Regions from separate parts of the Streptomyces shaanxiensis genome, predicted to be linked through region 2. Evidence: riboswitches for the same ligand, from Rfam matches in the RefSeq annotation. Region 2 holds a riboswitch; the other holds the start of a gene.

Region 1 (9,487 bases), on a different contig from region 2:
CGCCAGGACCACCTTGAAGGCGTTCTCGGACGGCAGGGCGTACCCGCCGAGGTCCGTCGTCATCTGGGCGAGGATCACGCCCGCGACCGCGCTCGCCGTGGACGTGCCGAGGGACCGCATCAGCGTGTTGAGGCTGTTCGCGGCGGCCGTCTCCGACGCGGGTACGGCGCTCATGATGAGCGCGGGCATCGAGCCGTAGCCGAAGCCGACGCCGGCGCCGATGACGCAGGCCACCAGGACGAAGTGCCAGACCTCGGACATCAGGACGATGTTGAGGCTGTAGCCGGCGGCCACGATCAGGACGCCGATCATGAGGGTGACCTTCGGGCCCTTGGCCCGGGAGATCGCCGCGGACACCGGGGCCGTGGCCATCATGACCAGACCCGAGGGCGCCATGCACAGGCCCGCCACCAGCATCGACTTACCGAGACCGTAGCCGGTCTGCGCGGGGAGCTGGAGGAGCTGCGGGATGACCAGGCTCATCGCGAACATCGCGAAACCGACCGCGATCGAGGCCAGGTTGGTGACCAGCACCTGACGGCGGGCCGTCGTACGGAGGTCGACCAGCGGCTGCTCGGTCCGCAGCTCCCACCAGCCCCACGCCGGCAGGATCACCACGGCCGCCGCGAACAGCCCTAGCGTCGTACCGCTGCTCCAGCCCCAGTCGGCGCCCTTGGAGATGCCGAGGAGCAGACAGACCAGGCCGGTCGCCATGCCTATGCCGCCGACGAGGTCGAAGCGCCCGCCGGTGCGCACCTTCGACTCGGGCACCACCAGCAGCACGCACCCCAGCGCGACGACACCCATGCCGGCCGACGTCCAGAACAGCACGTGCCAGTCGAAGTTGTCCGCGATGAGCGCGGCGGCGGGCAGCCCGAGCGCGCCGCCGATGCCGAGCGAGGCGCTCATCAGGGCGGTCGCGGAGCCGAGGCGCTCGGCGGGCAGTTCGTCGCGCATGATGCTGATGCCGAGCGGGATCACACCGGAGGCCAGCCCCTGGAGCACCCGTCCGACGATCATCGGGACCAGCGAGTCGCTCAGGGCGCAGACCACCGAGCCGCTCACCAGCAGCACGACGCTGACCAGCAGCATCCGCCGCTTGCCGTACATGTCGCCGAGCCGCCCCATCACCGGGGTCGCCACGGCCGCCGCGAGCAGCGTCGCCGTGACCGCCCAGGCGGTGTCCGACGCCGGGGCGTCGAGCAGCCTGGGCAGCTCCGGGACGATCGGGATGACCAGGGTCTGCATCAGCGAGACGACGATCCCGGCGAAGGCCAGCACCGCCACCACGGCGTTCGTCCGCGGCGGGGCGGCACCCGTGGCCTCGGCAGGAGGGGCGGGGCTTTCGGACATGGCGGGGCCTCCGTCGGCGTACGAGCGGGAAGGGCACAGGCACCCTTCCCGCGTGATTGACCGAGGCAACTTTAAGTCAGGTGATTGACTTACTCAAACCAGACAGGTCACGCCTCCCGCTCCACGAATGTCCGCATCCGTTCCTCGTCCAGCTCGTACACCGTCTCGTGCGCCCGGGGATCCCGCGCATGGAAGGTATGGAACATCGGCCCCTCCGCACCACCCAGCTCCACCAGCGACGCCGACGCCCCGCGCACCGCCCGCTCCGTGCCGGGCGCGGTCGTCAGGTCGATGCGGTTCACCACGCCGGGGGTGACCCAGACCGGCACCGACGCCAGGAAACCGAGGAGCTGGAGGTGGTAGTGCCCGGTCAGGACGACCCGTACGTCACTGCCCCGGATCGCCGCCGCCAGTTCGCCCGGGTCGCGCAGGCCGAAGTGCGGCTGGGTCGCCGAGATGTCGAGGGCGATCGGCGGGTGGTGGAAGGCGAGGACGGTGCCCCGCTCGGCCGGGGTGCTCAACACCCCCCGCAACCAGTCCAGTTGACCCGCGCTCACCTGGCCGTACACCTTCCCCGGCACCAGCGAGTCCAGCGTCACGAACCGCCAGCCGCCGACGGTGCTCACGGCCGCCCGCTCCGCGTCCCCCGAGCCCAGGACCGCCTCCGGGGCCGCGTGCCCGCTGCCCAGCACCTTGCCGAAGGCGCCGCGCTCGTCATGGTTGCCCGTCGTGTAGAACACCGGTGCGCCGAGGCTCCGTGCGAAGTCGCCCACCAGTTCCTCGAGGGCCGTGTACGCCTCTACCGCGCCGTCGTTCGCGAGGTCGCCGGTGACCACGATCGCGTCGACGTCCCGCTGGTGCCGTAGCTCGGCGAGCATCAGCCGCAGTGAGTCGGTGGCGTTGACGCCCTGCCGGTTGGGAGCGTCGGAGCGCTCCAGATGGGTGTCGGAGAGATGAAGGATCCTCATCTCTCCGACGATAGCGACGCGTTGGGCCCTGCTGGGGGTTGGAGCTCAGCTCAGGGCTTGGGGCTCAGCTCAGGGTCTGCAGCGAGGCCGCGTCGTAGGCCGCCAGCTCGTCGACGCGGCCGGACAGCACCTTGGCCGCCCACTCCGGGTCCTGAAGCAGGGCGCGGCCGACGGCGACCATGTCGTACTCCTCGCGCTCCAGGGCGTCCAGGAGGTCGTCGATGCCCTTGACCTCGGAGCCCTGGCCGGCGAACGCGTTGATGAAGTCGCCGTTGAGGCCGACCGAGCCGACGGTGATGGTGGGCTTGCCGGTCAGCTTCTTCGTCCAGCCCGCGAGGTTGAGGTCGGAACCCTCGAACTCCGGGATCCAGTAGCGGCGGGTGGAGGCGTGGAAGGCGTCGACGCCGGCCGCGGCGAGCGGGGTCAGGATGGCCTCCAGCTCCTCCGGGGTCTCGGCGAGGCGCGCGTCGTAGGCCTCCTGCTTCCACTGCGAGTAGCGGAAGATGACCGGGAAGTCGGCGGAGACCTTCTCACGTACGGCGGCCACGATCTCCGCGGCGAAGTTCGTACGGGCGACCGGGTCACCGCCGTACGCGTCCGTGCGGCGGTTGGTGCCCTCCCACAGGAACTGGTCGACCAGGTAGCCGTGGGCGCCGTGGATCTCCACACCGTCGAATCCGATGCGCTCGGCGTCCTCGGCGGCCTGCGCGAACGCGCCGATGACGTCGTCCAGGTCCTGCCGGGTCATCGCCTTCCCGGTGACCTCGCTCTCGCCGATCCGCAGACCGGAGGGACCGACAGCGGGGGCGTCGGCGAACGGCGGCTGGCCCTGCTTGCGCACCATGCCGATGTGCCACAGCTGCGGGACGATCGTGCCGCCCGCCGCATGCACGTCCTCGGCGACCTTCGCCCAGCCCGCCAACTGCTCCTCGCCGTGGAACCGCGGAACGCGGCTGCTCTGCCCGGCCGAGTCGTGGCCGACGTAGGTGCCCTCGGTGACGATCAGGCCGACACCGGCCGCGGCGCGCCGGGCGTAGTACGAGCGCACGTCCTCACCGGGGATGCCGCCCGGGGAGAACATGCGGGTCATCGGCGCCATCGCGATGCGGTTCGGGACGGTGAGGCCGTTGATCACGGTCGGCCGGGACAGGATCTGGGCCGCGCGGGAGGCGGGGGTCTCGGTGACGGTCACGTCGAGGGCTCCTCGGGGTGGGGCTGTTAACCGGTTGGTATGTGCGCGCGCATTGTTGCACCTACTTAAACAACAGACCATGTGGTCCCACACATTCCGCGTCCCGCCGGGTGCAACTGTGACCCCGGCCACGCGCAGCGCCCCAAAGGGGCGCGGGGCTGTATCGACATGCGGCTCCGCCGCGCGGGCGCGACCAGCCACGACGGCGCGGCAGACAATCCACGGCAATTCACGGCAATTCGCGGCTCCAGCGGCACCTCCAGCGGAGCGTGCCGCGGCGAGGGCCGCGCCCTACGGGAGGCCGCCCGGGCGCTGCCCGGCGACGCGATGCTCACCGACGTCGACCTGGTCGGCCCGCTCGCCCCCGACGGACTGCTCGCCGCGCACTTCGACCCGGAGTCGGCCCGCTGGGCCGACGGCTCGGCGGCGGGGCGGGCGGCGGTCTCGGCACTGCGGTCGGCCGGCTTCCGCTACAGCGCCCGCCGCCATCGGCTGACACTCGAGGGCGCCCGCGAGCCGTCCCTCCCGTTCCGCCACCTCGGCGCCGCCCCGGCCGCCGGGCCGAACTGCACGGGCCGGCCCGCCGTCGGCTCCTCCTACGGCAACCCCTGAAACGCCCGAGGGCGGCACCCCCTGTCGGAACAGGAAGTGCCGCCCTCGGTAAGGACGTTGATCAACCGGAGTCGAAACCCCGAGGTCGATCAGAAGTCCATGTCACCGCCCGGCATGCCGCCACCGGCGGGCGCGGCGGCCTTCTCCGGCTTGTCGGCGATGACGGCCTCGGTGGTGAGGAACAGCGCGGCGATCGACGCGGCGTTCTGCAGCGCGGAACGCGTCACCTTCGCCGGGTCGATGATGCCCTCGGCGACCAGGTCGACGTACTCACCGGTCGCGGCGTTCAGGCCGTGACCCGGGGTGAGGTTGCGGACCTTCTCCACCACGACGCCGCCCTCGAGGCCGGCGTTGACGGCGATCTGCTTCAGCGGGGCCTCGAGCGCGAGCTTCACGGCCTGGGCGCCGGTCGCCTCGTCACCCTCGAGCTCCAGCTTCTCGAAGACAGCGGTGGCCTGGATGAGGGCCACGCCACCACCGGCGACGATGCCCTCCTCGACGGCCGCCTTGGCGTTGCGCACGGCGTCCTCAATGCGGTGCTTGCGCTCCTTGAGCTCCACCTCGGTGGCGGCACCGGCCTTGATGACCGCGACACCGCCGGCGAGCTTCGCCAGGCGCTCCTGCAGCTTCTCGCGGTCGTAGTCCGAGTCGCTGTTCTCGATCTCGGCGCGGATCTGGTTCACGCGACCCGCGACCTGCTCCGAGGAACCGGAGCCGTCGACGATGGTGGTCTCGTCCTTGGTGATGACGACCTTGCGGGCCTTGCCCAGGAGGTCCAGGGAGGTGTTCTCGAGCTTGAGACCGACCTCCTCGGAGATGACCTCGCCGCCGGTGAGGATGGCGATGTCGTTCAGCATGGCCTTGCGGCGGTCGCCGAAGCCCGGGGCCTTGACGGCGACGGACTTGAAGGTGCCGCGGATCTTGTTGACGACCAGCGTCGACAGGGCCTCGCCCTCGACGTCCTCGGCGATGATCAGCAGCGGCTTGCCCGACTGCATGACCTTCTCCAGGAGCGGGAGCAGGTCCTTGACCGAGGAGATCTTGGAGTTGGCGATCAGGATGTACGGGTCGTCGAGGACGGCCTCCATACGCTCCATGTCGGTGGCGAAGTACGCCGAGATGTAGCCCTTGTCGAAGCGCATACCCTCGGTGAGCTCCAGCTCCAGACCGAAGGTCTGGGACTCCTCGACGGTGATGACGCCTTCCTTGCCGACCTTGTCCATGGCCTCGGCGATGAGCTCGCCGATCTGGGTGTCGGCGGCGGAGATGGAGGCCGTGGAGGCGATCTGCTCCTTGGTCTCGACGTCCTTGGCCTGCTCAAGCAGGGCGGCGGAGACGGCCTCGACGGCCTTCTCGATACCGCGCTTGAGGGCCATCGGGTTGGCGCCGGCGGCTACGTTGCGCAGGCCTTCCTTGACCAGGGCCTGGGCGAGAACGGTCGCGGTGGTCGTACCGTCACCGGCGACGTCGTCCGTCTTCTTGGCGACTTCCTTGACCAGCTCGGCGCCGATCTTCTCGTACGGGTCCTCGAGCTCGATCTCCTTGGCGATGGAGACACCATCGTTGGTGATCGTGGGGGCGCCCCACTTCTTCTCGAGGACGACGTTGCGGCCCTTGGGGCCGAGCGTCACCTTCACGGCGTCCGCGAGCTGGTTCATGCCGCGCTCGAGGCCGCGCCGCGCCTCCTCGTCGAACGCGATGATCTTGGCCATGTGAAGTGGTCCCTCCAGGACTGGGGGTGATTCCTTCGGACCGCGCCCGCGCCCGCGACGGACGGCTCGCCTGCCTCGTGGTTCCTTGCCCCACCCGGCCTGCGGGCCTCACCGACCCGGTCCTTCTTTGTCACTCTCACCTTCAGAGTGCTAACGCCAATGATTAGCACTCGGGGTAGGCGAGTGCAAGCGGCTCTCGGGTATCGGGCGGGGCGCTCTGCCCGGCGCGAACAAGGGCCGGGCACGGCCTGGGCACGACCGGGCATGGCCTGGGCATGGCTTGGCGCACGGCCCGGGGCATGGCGAAGGGCCCGCACCCCGGGAGGTGCGGGCCCTTCGAAGAACGTCGCTGCAGTTAGTCGACGCGTGCTTCAGCCGGTCGCCAGACGAACCATGTCCGCCTGCGGCCCCTTCTGGCCCTGCGAGATCTCGAAATCGACCCGCTGACCTTCCTCCAGGGTGCGGTAACCGTCCATCTGGATCGCGCTGTAGTGGACGAAAACATCCGCACCACCGTCGACCGCGATGAAGCCGTACCCCTTCTCCGCGTTGAACCACTTGACGGTGCCCTGAGCCATGCCTAACTCCCCTATTACTGGCCCTTGCACAGATCCACACTTCGCGGATCCGGGTCAGACCTCACCCCCCATCGGTCGGGGGCGTGCGCCGGAACGCGTCGACCGCGGCTGAATGTATCTGCCCAACTGCCGTCTGCAACAGGTCAATCGGACGAGAAATCCGGGCACGACCGGTCGGGAATGTGGGGACAATTACCCTGACTTCAGGTCAAGTCGGACCCGACAAAGGGAACAAAAGCCGCAAAAAACCCGCACACTTTGGCTACTTCTTGTCGGGCTTACGGCAGAAAATCAAAGGCCAATCAAGGGCTGCCGACCTGTGGAACGGCGGCATGTTCCCCAACTGTACCTCGCTCAACCACACAGAATTGCCCCCTCCGCTTCTCTCACGGAGGGGGCAATTCGATGAACTCTTAGTGACCGGTGTTACCGATGGTAATGTTCGGTCATTCGGTCACCCGCCGTCAGCCGCCGGCGACGGCCGGGATGATGGAAACGCCGGCACCGTCCGGGGTGGCCGTCTCCAGCCCCTGCTCGAAACGGACGTCGTCGTCATTGACGTACACGTTGACGAACCGACGCAGCTTGCCCTGGTCGTCGAGGACGCGGGCGGCGATACCCGTGTGGTTCTTCTCCAGGTCCGCGATGACCTCGGCGAGGGTCGCCCCCTCGGCGGCGACCTCGGCCTGGCCACCCGTGTAGGTGCGCAGGATGGTGGGGATGCGGACGTTGACGCTCATGCGGTGTGACCTCCGGTCGGGTAAACGGGCCCAGGGGCGCGGGGCTGTGTTCAATGTGCGGCTACCGCCGCGTGGGCGCGACCAGCCCCCACCGGCCCGCAGACGCAACGACTATGCGAGTCCGGCCTCGCGGAACGAGTCCAGGTTGGGACGAATGGTCGCAGTCAGCCCAGTTCCGGCAACCGCGTCAAGGGTCTTGAGCCCGTCGCCAGTGTTCAGCACAACCGTCGTCAGCGTCGGGTCGAGCACGCCGTTCTCGATCAGCTTCTTCGTGACGCCCACCGTGACGCCGCCCGCCGTCTCGGCGAAGATGCCCTCGGTCCGGGCGAGGATCTTGATCGCGTCGACGACCTGCTCGTCCGTCACATCCTCCACCGCACCGCCCGTACGCCGCGCGATGTCCAGGACGTACGGACCGTCGGCCGGGTTGCCGATCGCCAGCGACTTGGCGATGGTGTTCGGCTTCTGCGGGCGGACCACGTCGTGCCCCGCCTTGTACGCCGTCGACACCGGCGAGCAGCCCTCGGCCTGCGCGCCGAAGATCTTGTACGGCTTGTCCTCGACGAGCCCGAGCTTGATCAGCTCCTGCAGACCCTTGTCGATCTTCGTGAGCTGCGAACCGGACGCGATCGGGACGACGAGCTGGTCCGGGAGCTGCCAGCCGAGCTGCTCGCAGATCTCGTACGCCAGGGTCTTGGAGCCCTCGGCGTAGTACGGCCGCAGGTTGACGTTGACGAAGCCCCAGCCCTCGCCGGCCGGGTCGCCGATCAACTCGGAGCAGAAACGGTTCACGTCGTCGTAGTTGCCCTCGATGCCGACGAGCTCGCCGCCGTAGACGGCGGCCATGACGACCTTGCCCTGCTCCAGGTCGTGCGGGATGAACACGCAGGAACGGAAGCCCGCGCGGGCCGCCGCGGCGCCCACCGCGCCGGCCAGGTTGCCGGTGGAGGAGCAGGAGAGGGTGGTGAAGCCGAAGGCGCGGGCGGCCTCCAGGGCCTGGGCGACGACGCGGTCCTTGAAGGAGTGCGTCGGGTTACCGGAGTCGTCCTTCACATACAAACCGCCGGTCACACCGAGCTCGCGGGCGAGGTTGTCGGCCTTGACGAGCTGGGTCCAGCCGGGGTTGATGTTCGGCTTGGTGGCCACGTCGGCGGGGACGGGCAGCAGGGGCGCGTAGCGCCAGATGTTCGCGGGACCCGCTTCGATCTGCTTGCGGAGCTCCTCGGTGTCGTACGCCGAGAAGTCGTAAGCGATCTCCAGCGGGCCGAAACATTCCTCGCACGCGAAGACCGGTCCGAGGGGCACCCGGTGGCCGCACTCGCGGCAGGACAGCGCCGCGGCGGGACCGAGGTCTACGGTGGAATCGGTGGTGCTTGCAACAGTCTGCACAGCCATGTGAGGCGAGGCCCTTTCTCCTCATCTTCCTCACGACGCATCTCGCCGTGAGACGGATTTGGCACCTTCCCAAGCCGGGAGCCTCGCGGAGACGATCGACAGTGATCGTTACGAGAGCCGACTGGAGGGTTGCCGGGGCTTCATCGGGCCGTTTCCCTCTGCCCCTCTGGATGAGCTGTATGCGGTTGTTAACAACGGTTGACCCCGGACATGCGATGGTCATCCGCGTTGTTCAAGACTGTAACCGAAGGCCAGGACAGTTGAGATAGTCGTCCGAACCGCGAGATGGATCACACGATTACCTGCTGTGATCACGACAGTGAGGAGCAACAGACTGTGCTGGAAGAAGCCGAGCGCTGGCTGAGCACCCGCTCCTGGTCCGTGACCGATCGTCCACTCCATCAGATCCTGGCCGCCAAGCAGCGTACGGGTCAGTCGGTCTCCGTCGTGCTGCCCGCGCTCAACGAGGAGGAGACGGTCGGCGACATCGTCGCGATCATCCGTCACGACCTCATGCAACAGGTCCCGCTGGTCGACGAGATCGTCGTCGTCGACTCGGGATCCACCGACCGCACCTCCGAGGTGGCCGCCGCCGCGGGCGCGACCGTGGTGCACCGGGACGAGATCCTGCCGCGCGTCCCGGCCGTGCCCGGAAAGGGTGAGGTCCTGTGGCGCTCCCTGCTCGTCACGAGCGGGGACATCGTCTGTTTCATCGACGCCGACCTGAAGGAGTTCTCCTCCGACTTCGTCTCCGGCATCGTCGGCCCGCTGCTCACCAACCCCGAGGTCGACCTGGTCAAGGGCATGTACGACCGTCCGCTGCGCGGCGCCGCCGGGCAGGGCGGCCGGGTCACCGAACTCATGGCACGCCCGCTGCTGAACATGCACTGGCCGCAGCTGGCCGGTTTCGTGCAGCCGCTGGGCGGCGAGTACGCGG
Region 2 (9,487 bases):
GCAGCACCGCGGCCGGCGTCGCGCACTCCACGAACCGCACCACGGGAACGTCCGGTGCGGGCCTGCGCCCGGTGGCGAGCCGCACCTGCTCGCGGGTGTTGGAGTCGTCGCTGTAGACCAGCACCGTGGCGGTCGGCTGCATTGTTCCTCCGTGACGTCTGCGTCGTAAGGACAGGCCCGTTGGGCCGGATGCTACTCCCTTGAACACCACGTCAACACCGGTATGAACGGGGAAGACACTCCGAACGGCACCCCCCGGAGTGAGGGCGGGATAAGCGACCGACATAATGTCGGTCGTGGCGACAGCAACGACAGTAGACAAGGGTCACGCGCACCCGTCGGTCAACCGACCGAACCTCACCAGCGTCGGAACCATCATCTGGTTGAGTTCCGAGCTGATGTTCTTCGCGGCCCTCTTCGCGATGTACTTCACCCTGCGATCGGTGACCGGTCCGGACTTCTGGCACGAGAAGGCCGACGCCCTGAACTTCCCGTTCTCGGCGACGAACACCACGATCCTGGTGCTCTCCTCCCTCACCTGCCAGCTCGGCGTCTTCGCCGCCGAGCGCGGTGACGTGAAGAAGCTCCGGGGCTGGTTCATCGTCACCTTCATCATGGGTGCGATCTTCATCGGCGGTCAGGTGTACGAGTACACCGAGCTGGTCAAGCACGAGGGCCTCTCGCTCTCGTCCGACCCGTACGGCTCGGTCTTCTACCTGACCACCGGCTTCCACGGCCTGCACGTGACGGGCGGTCTCATCGCCTTCCTGCTGGTCCTCGGCCGCACGTACGCGGCCCGGAGGTTCACGCATGAGCAGGCGACCGCCGCGATCGTCGTGTCCTACTACTGGCACTTCGTCGATGTCGTCTGGATCGGTCTCTTCGCCACGATCTACATGATCAAGTAGCCGGGCCCGATCCCGCGCGCGTTCAACAAACGCACTTACCGAAGCATCGACGCAGAAGATCCTGACACCGGGGTAATCCGTGAAAAAGCTCTCCGCACGACGACGCCATCCGCTGGCGGCGGTCGTCGTCCTACTCCTCGCGCTGGCGTGCACGGGGGGGCTGTACGCCGTGTTCGCGCCCGCGGACAAGGCGCAGGCCGAGGAAACCGCCCAGTCCCTCACCATCGAGGAGGGCAAGAAGCTCTACGCCGTCGGCTGCGCCAGCTGCCACGGCACCGGCGGTCAGGGCACCTCCGACGGTCCGAGCCTGGTGGGTGTCGGCGCCGCCGCCGTCGACTTCCAGGTCTCGACGGGACGTATGCCTGCCGCCACCTCCCAGGGCGCCCAGGTCCCGAAGAAGAAGAACATCTACTCGCAGGCCGAGATCGACCAGCTCGCGGCGTACATCGCCTCGCTGGGCGCCGGCCCGAACGTCCCGACCGAGGAGCAGTACGGCCCCGAGGGCGCGGACATCGCCAAGGGCGGCGAGCTCTTCCGCAACAACTGCGCCCAGTGCCACAACTTCACCGGCAAGGGCGGCGCTCTGACCAAGGGCAAGTTCGCGCCGAGCCTCGAGGGCGTCGACCCGAAGCACATCTACGAGGCCATGCAGACGGGCCCGCAGAACATGCCGTCGTTCCCCGACACCACGCTGTCGGAGCAGAACAAGAAGGACATCATCGCGTACCTGCACGCGGTCAACAGCGACGAGACGGTCAACCCGGGTGGTCTGGAGCTGGGCGGTCTCGGGCCGGTCACCGAAGGCCTCTTCTCCTGGATCTTCGGGCTCGGCGCAATGATCGCGGTCGCCGTCTGGGTCGCCGCTCGGACCGCAAAGGCCAAGAAGTCATGAGTAGCCAAGACATTCCAGAAGAGAACCTGCCCGCTGAGCAGGACGCCCACGTCGCGGTAGCGGACGAGAAGAACCCCTTCGCCGACCCCGGCCTGCCGCCCCACGAGCACCGGATCCAGGACATCGACGAGCGGGCCGCCAAGCGGTCCGAGCGCACGGTCGCCCTGCTGTTCACGGTGTCGATGCTGGCCACCGTCGGCTTCATCGCCTCGTACGTCGCCATCCCGCACGACAAGTCGATCTTCGTCTTCCCGATCGGTCACCTCAACGCGCTGAACTTCGCGCTGGGTCTGACCCTCGGCGGGGCGCTGTTCTGCATCGGCGCGGGCGCGGTCCACTGGGCCCGCACCCTGATGTCGGACGAGGAGGTCGCGGACGACCGTCACGCGATCGCGGCGGAGCCCGAGGTCAAGGCCAAGGTCATGGCCGACTTCCGGCAGGGCGCCAAGGAGTCCGCGCTGGGTCGCCGCAAGCTGATCCGCAACACCATGTTCGGCGCGCTGGCCCTGTTCCCGCTCTCCGGTGTCGTCCTGCTGCGTGACCTCGGTCCGCTGCCCGGCACCAAGCTGCGCCACACCCTGTGGTCCAAGGGCAAGCTGCTCGTCAACATGAACACCAACGAGCCGCTGCGTCCCTCGGACGTCGCGGTCGGCTCCCTCACCTTCGCCAAGCCGGAGGGCCTGGAGGAGCACGACCACGAGTTCCAGAACGAGATCGCCAAGGCCGCCCTGATGATCGTCCGGCTCCAGCCTGCCGACATCAAGGACAAGCGCGAGCTCGAGTGGTCGCACGAGGGCATCGTCGCGTACTCGAAGATCTGCACCCACGTCGGTTGCCCGATCTCCCTGTACGAACAGCAGACGCACCATGTGCTCTGCCCCTGCCACCAGTCCACCTTCGACCTCTCCGACGGTGCCCGAGTGATCTTCGGCCCGGCCGGCCACGCCCTGCCGCAGCTGCGCATCGGCGTGAACGACGAGGGCTACCTCGAGGCGCTCGGCGACTTCGAAGAGCCCGTCGGTCCTGCATTCTGGGAGCGCGGATGAGCACTGAGTCCACCACCGAGTCGCGCTCGCGCGACAAGGCACCGGCCGGCGAGCGCGTCGCCGACTGGGCCGACGGCCGACTGGGGATCTACTCCCTGGCCAAGGCCAACATGCGCAAGATCTTCCCCGACCACTGGTCGTTCATGTTGGGTGAGGTCTGCCTCTACAGCTTCATCATCATCATCCTCACGGGTGTGTACCTGACGCTGTTCTTCCACCCGTCGATGAACGAGGTGGAGTACCACGGCTCCTACGTCCCGCTCCAGGGACAGCTCATGTCGGAGGCGTTCAGCTCCACGCTGCACATCTCCTTCGACGTGCGCGGTGGTCTGCTCATCCGGCAGATCCACCACTGGGCCGCGCTGATCTTCCTCGCCGGCATGTTCGTGCACATGATGCGCGTGTTCTTCACGGGCGCGTTCCGCAAGCCGCGTGAGATCAACTGGCTGTTCGGCTTCCTGCTGTTCGTCCTGGGCATGTTCACCGGTTTCACCGGCTACTCGCTCCCGGACGACCTGCTCTCCGGCACCGGTGTCCGCTTCACCGAGGGCGCGATCCTGTCCATGCCGATCGTCGGCACGTACATCTCGTTCTTCCTCTTCGGCGGCGAGTTCCCGGGCACCGACTTCGTGGCCCGCTTCTACTCGATCCACATCCTGCTGCTGCCGGGCATCATGCTCGGCCTGGTGGTCGGCCACCTGATCCTGGTCTTCTACCACAAGCACACGCAGTTCGCGGGCCCCGGAAAGACCAACAAGAACGTGGTCGGCATGCCGCTGCTGCCGGTCTACATGGCCAAGGCCGGAGGCTTCTTCTTCCTGGTCTTCGGTGTCATCGCGGTCATCGCCGCGATCGCGCAGATCAACCCGATCTGGGCCATGGGTCCCTACCGTGCGGACCAGGTGTCCACGGGCGCCCAGCCCGACTGGTACATGGGCTTCGCCGAGGGTCTGGTCCGCTACATGCCGGGCTGGGAGGTCAACTTCTGGGGTCACACGCTCGTCCTGGGTGTGTTCATCCCGCTGGTGCTCTTCGGTCTGGTCCTGGGTGCGATCGCGGTCTACCCGTTCATCGAGTCCTGGGTCACCGGCGACAAGCGCGAGCACCACATCCTGGACCGCCCGCGCAACGCCCCGACGCGTACCGCGTTCGGTGTCGCCTGGATCACGGTGTACATGATCGGCCTGGTCGGCGGTGGCAACGACCTGTGGGCCACCCACTTCCACCTGTCGATCAACGCGGTCACCTGGTTCGTCCGGATCGGGTTCTTCGCCGGACCGGTCATCGCGTTCATCGTCACCAAGCGGATCTGCCTCGGCCTGCAGCGCCGGGACAAGGACAAGGTGCTGCACGGCCGCGAGTCGGGCATCATCAAGCGCCTGCCGCACGGTGAGTTCATCGAGGTGCACGAGCCGCTCAGCCAGGACGCGCTGTACACGCTCACCGCGCACGAGCAGTACCAGCCGGCCGAGATCGGTCCGAAGGTCGACGAGAACGGCGTCGAGCGCAAGGTGAAGGGCTCCGAGAAGCTCCGCGCCAAGCTCAGCAAGTCGTACTTCGGCGAGGACGGTCAGATCCCCAAGCCGACGGTCGACGAGTACAAGGAGATCACGAGCGGCCACGGCCACCACTGATCGCTGCGTTTCGCCACGCCACGGTCAAGGGCCCCATCCGGTTGTACGGGTGGGGCCCTCGGCCGTGCCGGGGCGCGGGCCCCGTCCGGTCTTCGGACGGGGCCCTTCGCCGTGCCCTGCGGCTGGATAGGGTGGACCTCGTTGAGACCCGCGTCCCGTAGTGCGGGACACCACAACTGACCCAGGAGCGGCTTATGAGCGCTGTGACCCCCGCTGGAGGCGACACCGCGGCGGGCCGTTCCTGGCCCGAGGTGCTGAGTGCCCTGCTCGGCGGACAGGACCTGAGCGCCGGCGACACGGCCTGGGCGATGGACCGCTTCATGAGCGGCGAGGCGTCGGACGCCCAGATCGCCGGCTTCATGGTGGCCCTGCGGGCCAAGGGCGAGACGGTCGAGGAGATCAACGGTCTCGTCGAGGCGATGTACGCCCACGCGCAGCCGTTGGACATTCCCGGCCCGGCCGTCGACATCGTCGGCACGGGTGGTGACCGGGCCAAGACGGTCAACATCTCGACGATGTCCGCCATCGTGATCGCGGGCGCCGGCGCGAAGGTCGTCAAGCACGGCAACCGGGCGTCGTCCTCGGCGAGCGGCTCGTCCGACGTGCTGGAGAAGCTCGGCATCAACCTCGACCTGTCGCCGGAGGGCGTGGCACGGGTGGTGGACGAGGCCGGGATCACCTTCTGCTTCGCGGCCAAGTTCCACCCCTCGATGCGGTTCGTCGGCGGCGTCCGGCGGGACCTGGGGATCCCGACCTCGTTCAACCTCCTCGGCCCGCTGACCAACCCGGCTCGCGTCACCTCCTCGGCCGTCGGCTGCTTCGACACCCGGATGGCGGGCCTCATCGCCGGCGTCCTGGCCGAGCGCGGCTCGTCCGCGCTGGTGTTCCGTGGCGACGACGGTCTCGACGAGCTGACGACGACGGCCACTTCGCGCGTGTGGGTCGTCCGCGACGGCAAGGTGACCGAGGAGGGCTTCGACCCGCGCGACGTCGGCATCGAGCTGGTACCGGTGGAGGCGCTGCGGGGCGCGGACGCCTCGTACAACGCGGAGGTCGCCCGACGGCTGCTGGAGGGCGAGACCGGGGCCGTACGGGACGCCGTGGTGCTCAACTCGGCCGCGGCGCTGGTGGCGTTGGAGCCGACGGACGCTCCGCTCACCGAGCAGATCCGGCTCGGCATGGCGAGGGCGGCGGAGTCGATCGACTCCGGGGCGGCGAAGCGGACGCTGGAGCGTTGGGTGGCGGCCAGCAACGCCTGAGTTCCACGTGATGTGACGCAAGGCGCAGTCCGGATTCTGGACTGCGCCTTGCGCGCTGATGATCGTGTGGCAGGATATTGGACCAGGTCATGAGTGACAGTCATGAGGCCCCGGCCGACTGTCCGGCAACCCTCCGTCCGTGGCGGGGTGCCCCGGGTGAAGACCAGGCCGTAGGCAGCGAGGTCTACGGCAAGCGCGGGCCCCTCTCGAAACCAGGGGTCCTGGTCGTTCGAGGGAGTCTTCCGTGAGCAAGCGAATGCGATAGGGCCGCCCGAGCCCCGCCTCCGCGCACCCTTTTCTCTTTCCCGCATGCCACTCAACTCGCATGCCTCTCACGGGAGTTCGCCATGTCTGTCTCCACCGCTGCCGCCGCCCAGACCATTTGCTCCCCGCTGCCCGTTCTGGGCCGTGATGTCACCGTCCCGCTCGTCACCGGCGGCGAGGTCACCTACGCCGCGCTCGACTACGCCGCCAGCGCCCCGGCGTTGCAGCGCGTCTGGGACGACGTCGCCGCCTATGCCCCGTACTACGGCAGCGTCCACCGCGGCGCCGGGTACCTCTCCCAGCTCTCCACCGACCTGTTCGAGAACGCCCGCAGGACGGTCGCCGAGTTCCTCGACTGCCGGGACACCGACCAGGTCGTCTTCACCCGGTCCACCACCGACTCGCTCAACCTCCTCGCCGCCGCGCTCCCGGCCGACTGCCAGGTCTTCGTCTTCGAGACCGAGCACCACGCCTCCCTGCTGCCCTGGCGCGACGCCCGCGTCACCTACCTCAACGCGCCCCGCACCCCCCGCCAGGCCGTCGAGACCCTGGAGCGCGCCCTCGCCGACCGCGACCCGTACGGCCCGGCCCTGGTCTGCGTCACCGGCGCCTCGAACGTCACCGGCGAGCTGTGGCCGGTCCGCGAGCTGGCCGCCGCCGCCCACGCGCACGGCGCCCGGATCGTGCTCGACGCCGCCCAGCTGGCCCCGCACCACCCGGTGAGCGTCCAGGACCTCGACGTCGACTGGGTCGCCTTCTCCGGCCACAAGCTGTACGCCCCCTTCGGCTCGGGCGTCCTGGCCGGCCGCGCCGACTGGCTGCGCGAGGCGGAGCCGTACCTGGCGGGCGGCGGTGCCAGCCGCAAGGTCTCCCGGCGCGAGGACGGGGGAGTGGACGTCGAGTGGCACGAGAGCGCCGCGCGGCACGAGGCCGGGTCGCCCAACGTCATCGGCGCCTACTCCATCGCCTCCGCCTGCAAGGCCCTCACCGAGGCCGGGTTCGACGACCTGGTCGCCCGCGAGCAGTACCTGATCGAGAAGGTGCGGGCGGGGCTCGCCGAGGTTCCCGAGGTCCGGATCCTCTCCCTCTTCGGTGACGACGCCCCGCGCGTCGGCGTCATCTCCTTCGTCGTCGACGGCTGGAACAGCTCCCACTTCGCCGCCGCGCTCTCCGCCGAGTACGGCATCGGGGTGCGGGACGGCCTGTTCTGCGCCCACCCCCTGGTCCGCACGCTGCTGGGCAGCGACCCGCAGACCCAGGGCGAGTGCGGCGCCCCGGAGGCCGCTCCCGGCGAGAAGTCCCTCAACGCGATCCGGGTGAGCTTCGGGGCCGGTACGCCGGACGAGCACGTCGAGCGGTTCGTGGGCGCCGTGAAGGAGCTGGTCCAGGACGGCGCGCAGTGGAACTACCGCACGGAGGACGGGCGTTGCGTGCCGGACACCTCCGCGTGAGCCGGTAGCCGGGCGCCCAGCAGGATCATCCGCAGGGCGCGTTCGGTGGCGTCCGTGAGGAGTTCGGAGGCCCGCACCAGGGCCTCCGCCAGGGCCATCGGCGCCGGCAGGATCCCGCTGAACGCGTCCACGCCGGGCACGTCCCGCGCGCCCTCGCCCAGCGTGCCCGCCAGCGCGAGCACCGGGCGCCCGTACAGCTTGGCCCGGCGGGCCACCTCGGCGGGGACCTTGCCCCTGGGCGTCTGGTGGTCCAGGGCGCCCTCGGCGGTGACGACCAGGTCGGCGCGGGCGAGGCGGGCGTCCAGGTCGAGGTGGTCGAGCAGCACCTCGAAGCGGGGCAGGAGGCGGGCGCCCAGTGCGGCGAGGCCCGCGCCCAGGCCGCCGGACGCACCGGTGCCGGGGCCGTGGTGCAGGTCGGTGCCCACGGCCCCCAGGTCGCGGGTGAGGACGTCCGCCCAGTTCCGCAGGCCGGCCGACAACTGCTCGACCTGCGCGGGCGTCGCCCCCTTCTGCGGGCCGAAGACGCGGGCCACGCCGCGCTCGCCGCACAGCACGTTGTACGGGTTGCAGGCGACGAGCAGCTCCACGTCGCGCAGCCTCGGGTCCAGGCCGGTCGGGTCGATCCGGGCGAGGCGGGTCAACTCGCCGCCACCATGCGGGAGTTCGAGGCCGTCCGCGTCCAGCAGGCGGGCACCGAGGGCCTGGAGCGCGCCGGCGCCCCCGTCGGACGTACCCGAATCACCGCAGCCGATCAGGACGCGCCGTACGCCCGTGTCGAGCGCGGCGCGGATCAGTTCGCCGACGCCGTACGTCGTCGTGGCGCCCGGGTCGCGCAGGGCGCGTGGGACGAGGGACAGCCCGGCCACGGCTGCCATCTCCACGACCGCCGTGGCCTGGGAACCCAGCAGGGCGAAGTGCGTACCGATCCGTTCGCCGACCGGGCCCGTGGCGGGCAGCGCGACGAGGCGCCCGCCGGTCGCGGCGGCCAGGGCGGCGGCCGTTCCCTCGCCGCCGTCCACCAGGGGGATCAGATCGAGCACGGCGTCCGGGAGGACCCGGCGTACGCCGTCCGCGATGGCGTCGGCGGCGGCCTGGGCGGACAGGGACTCCTTGAAGCCGCTGGGGGCTACGACGACTCGGGTCAGCATGGGATCTCCTAGCGGGTCACGGGTACGCCGAGCAGCGGCCAGACGGCGACGGCGAAGAGCAGGACGAGGGCGGCGGTCAGCGGGGCGAGGACGGCGGAGAGGCGGAGCAGGTCGCGCGGGGTGTAGGTGGGCGTTCCGGGGAGGTCGGAGAAGAGCGTGACCGGCTTGGCCGAGGCCGGGAGCGTGTGGCAGAAGCCGGCCGCGGCGGTCGATGCCAGTGCGGCGGCGACCGGGTTGACGCCGGCGCCGACGGCCGCCGCGACGACCAGCGGGACCAGGACCGAGGAGCGGGCCGAGCGGGACTGCAGAACCAGGTGGGCCGCCGTGCTGATCGCGATCACCACGGCCAGGAACATCAGCGGGCTGATGCCCGTGGGGAGCCCGTCGACCAGCCATTTCGCCGCTCCCGAGTCGGCGAGTGCCACGCCCATCGCCATCGTCGCGGCCATGAACAGCAGCAGCGACCAGGGCACGGTGCCGAGCGCCGCCTTGAGCCGGACCGTGCCGAGGGCCGGTGAGGCCGCCACGACCGCGCCGATCAGCGCGACGACGGCGGGCGGCACCCGGTGCAGCGGCTCGCTGCACCACAGCACGACGACCGTGCCGAGCAGCAGTGCGCACCGCTTCTCGGCCTGCGACCAGGGACCGGTGACCGGGTGGTCGCTGTGCTGCTGGATCTGCTCGGGAGTGATGCGTACGGCGCCCTTGCGGTCCGCGCGCCGGGTGGTCGTCAGCAGGACGGTCTCGGCGGCCAGGTGGGACGACGCCACGGCCAGGGGCAGGCCGAGCAGCAGCCACTCGGTGAAGCCGATCCGGTCACCGGTGGCCTGCCACAGCACGGACACGGTGATCAGATGCGCGCCCGCCCCGATCAGGGTCGCCACC

The links. Region 2 has a riboswitch for S-adenosylmethionine ahead of ABD932_RS09100 (aminotransferase class V-fold PLP-dependent enzyme). Riboswitches for the same ligand answer to the same signal wherever they lie in the genome.
Region 1: linked by a shared signal. The riboswitch ahead of thrC (threonine synthase) and the one ahead of ABD932_RS09100 (aminotransferase class V-fold PLP-dependent enzyme) in region 2 are both predicted to bind S-adenosylmethionine.

Annotation. Positions count from the first base shown of each region.
Region 1 covers NZ_BAAAZY010000005.1:227,919-237,405, forward strand. Annotated here, with positions in the region: gene ABD932_RS05915 (MFS transporter) at 1-1,353, opposite strand, end outside; gene ABD932_RS05920 (metallophosphoesterase family protein) at 1,461-2,321, opposite strand; gene ABD932_RS05925 (NADH:flavin oxidoreductase) at 2,386-3,513, opposite strand; gene ABD932_RS05930 (hypothetical protein) at 3,682-4,125, shown strand; gene groL (chaperonin GroEL) at 4,215-5,837, opposite strand; gene ABD932_RS05940 (cold-shock protein) at 6,209-6,415, opposite strand; gene ABD932_RS05945 (MoaD/ThiS family protein) at 6,880-7,155, opposite strand; gene thrC (threonine synthase) at 7,267-8,550, opposite strand; SAM riboswitch class I at 8,569-8,727, opposite strand; gene ABD932_RS05955 (glucosyl-3-phosphoglycerate synthase) at 8,887-9,487, shown strand, end outside.
Region 2 covers NZ_BAAAZY010000006.1:509,399-518,885, reverse strand. Annotated here, with positions in the region: gene ABD932_RS09130 (response regulator) at 1-142, opposite strand, end outside; gene ctaE (aa3-type cytochrome oxidase subunit III) at 288-908, shown strand; gene qcrC (cytochrome bc1 complex diheme cytochrome c subunit) at 988-1,800, shown strand; gene qcrA (cytochrome bc1 complex Rieske iron-sulfur subunit) at 1,797-2,846, shown strand; gene qcrB (cytochrome bc1 complex cytochrome b subunit) at 2,843-4,480, shown strand; gene trpD (anthranilate phosphoribosyltransferase) at 4,675-5,739, shown strand; SAM riboswitch class IV at 5,825-5,941, shown strand; gene ABD932_RS09100 (aminotransferase class V-fold PLP-dependent enzyme) at 6,087-7,454, shown strand; gene ABD932_RS09095 (glycerate kinase) at 7,409-8,602, opposite strand; gene ABD932_RS09090 (SLC13 family permease) at 8,611-9,487, opposite strand, start outside.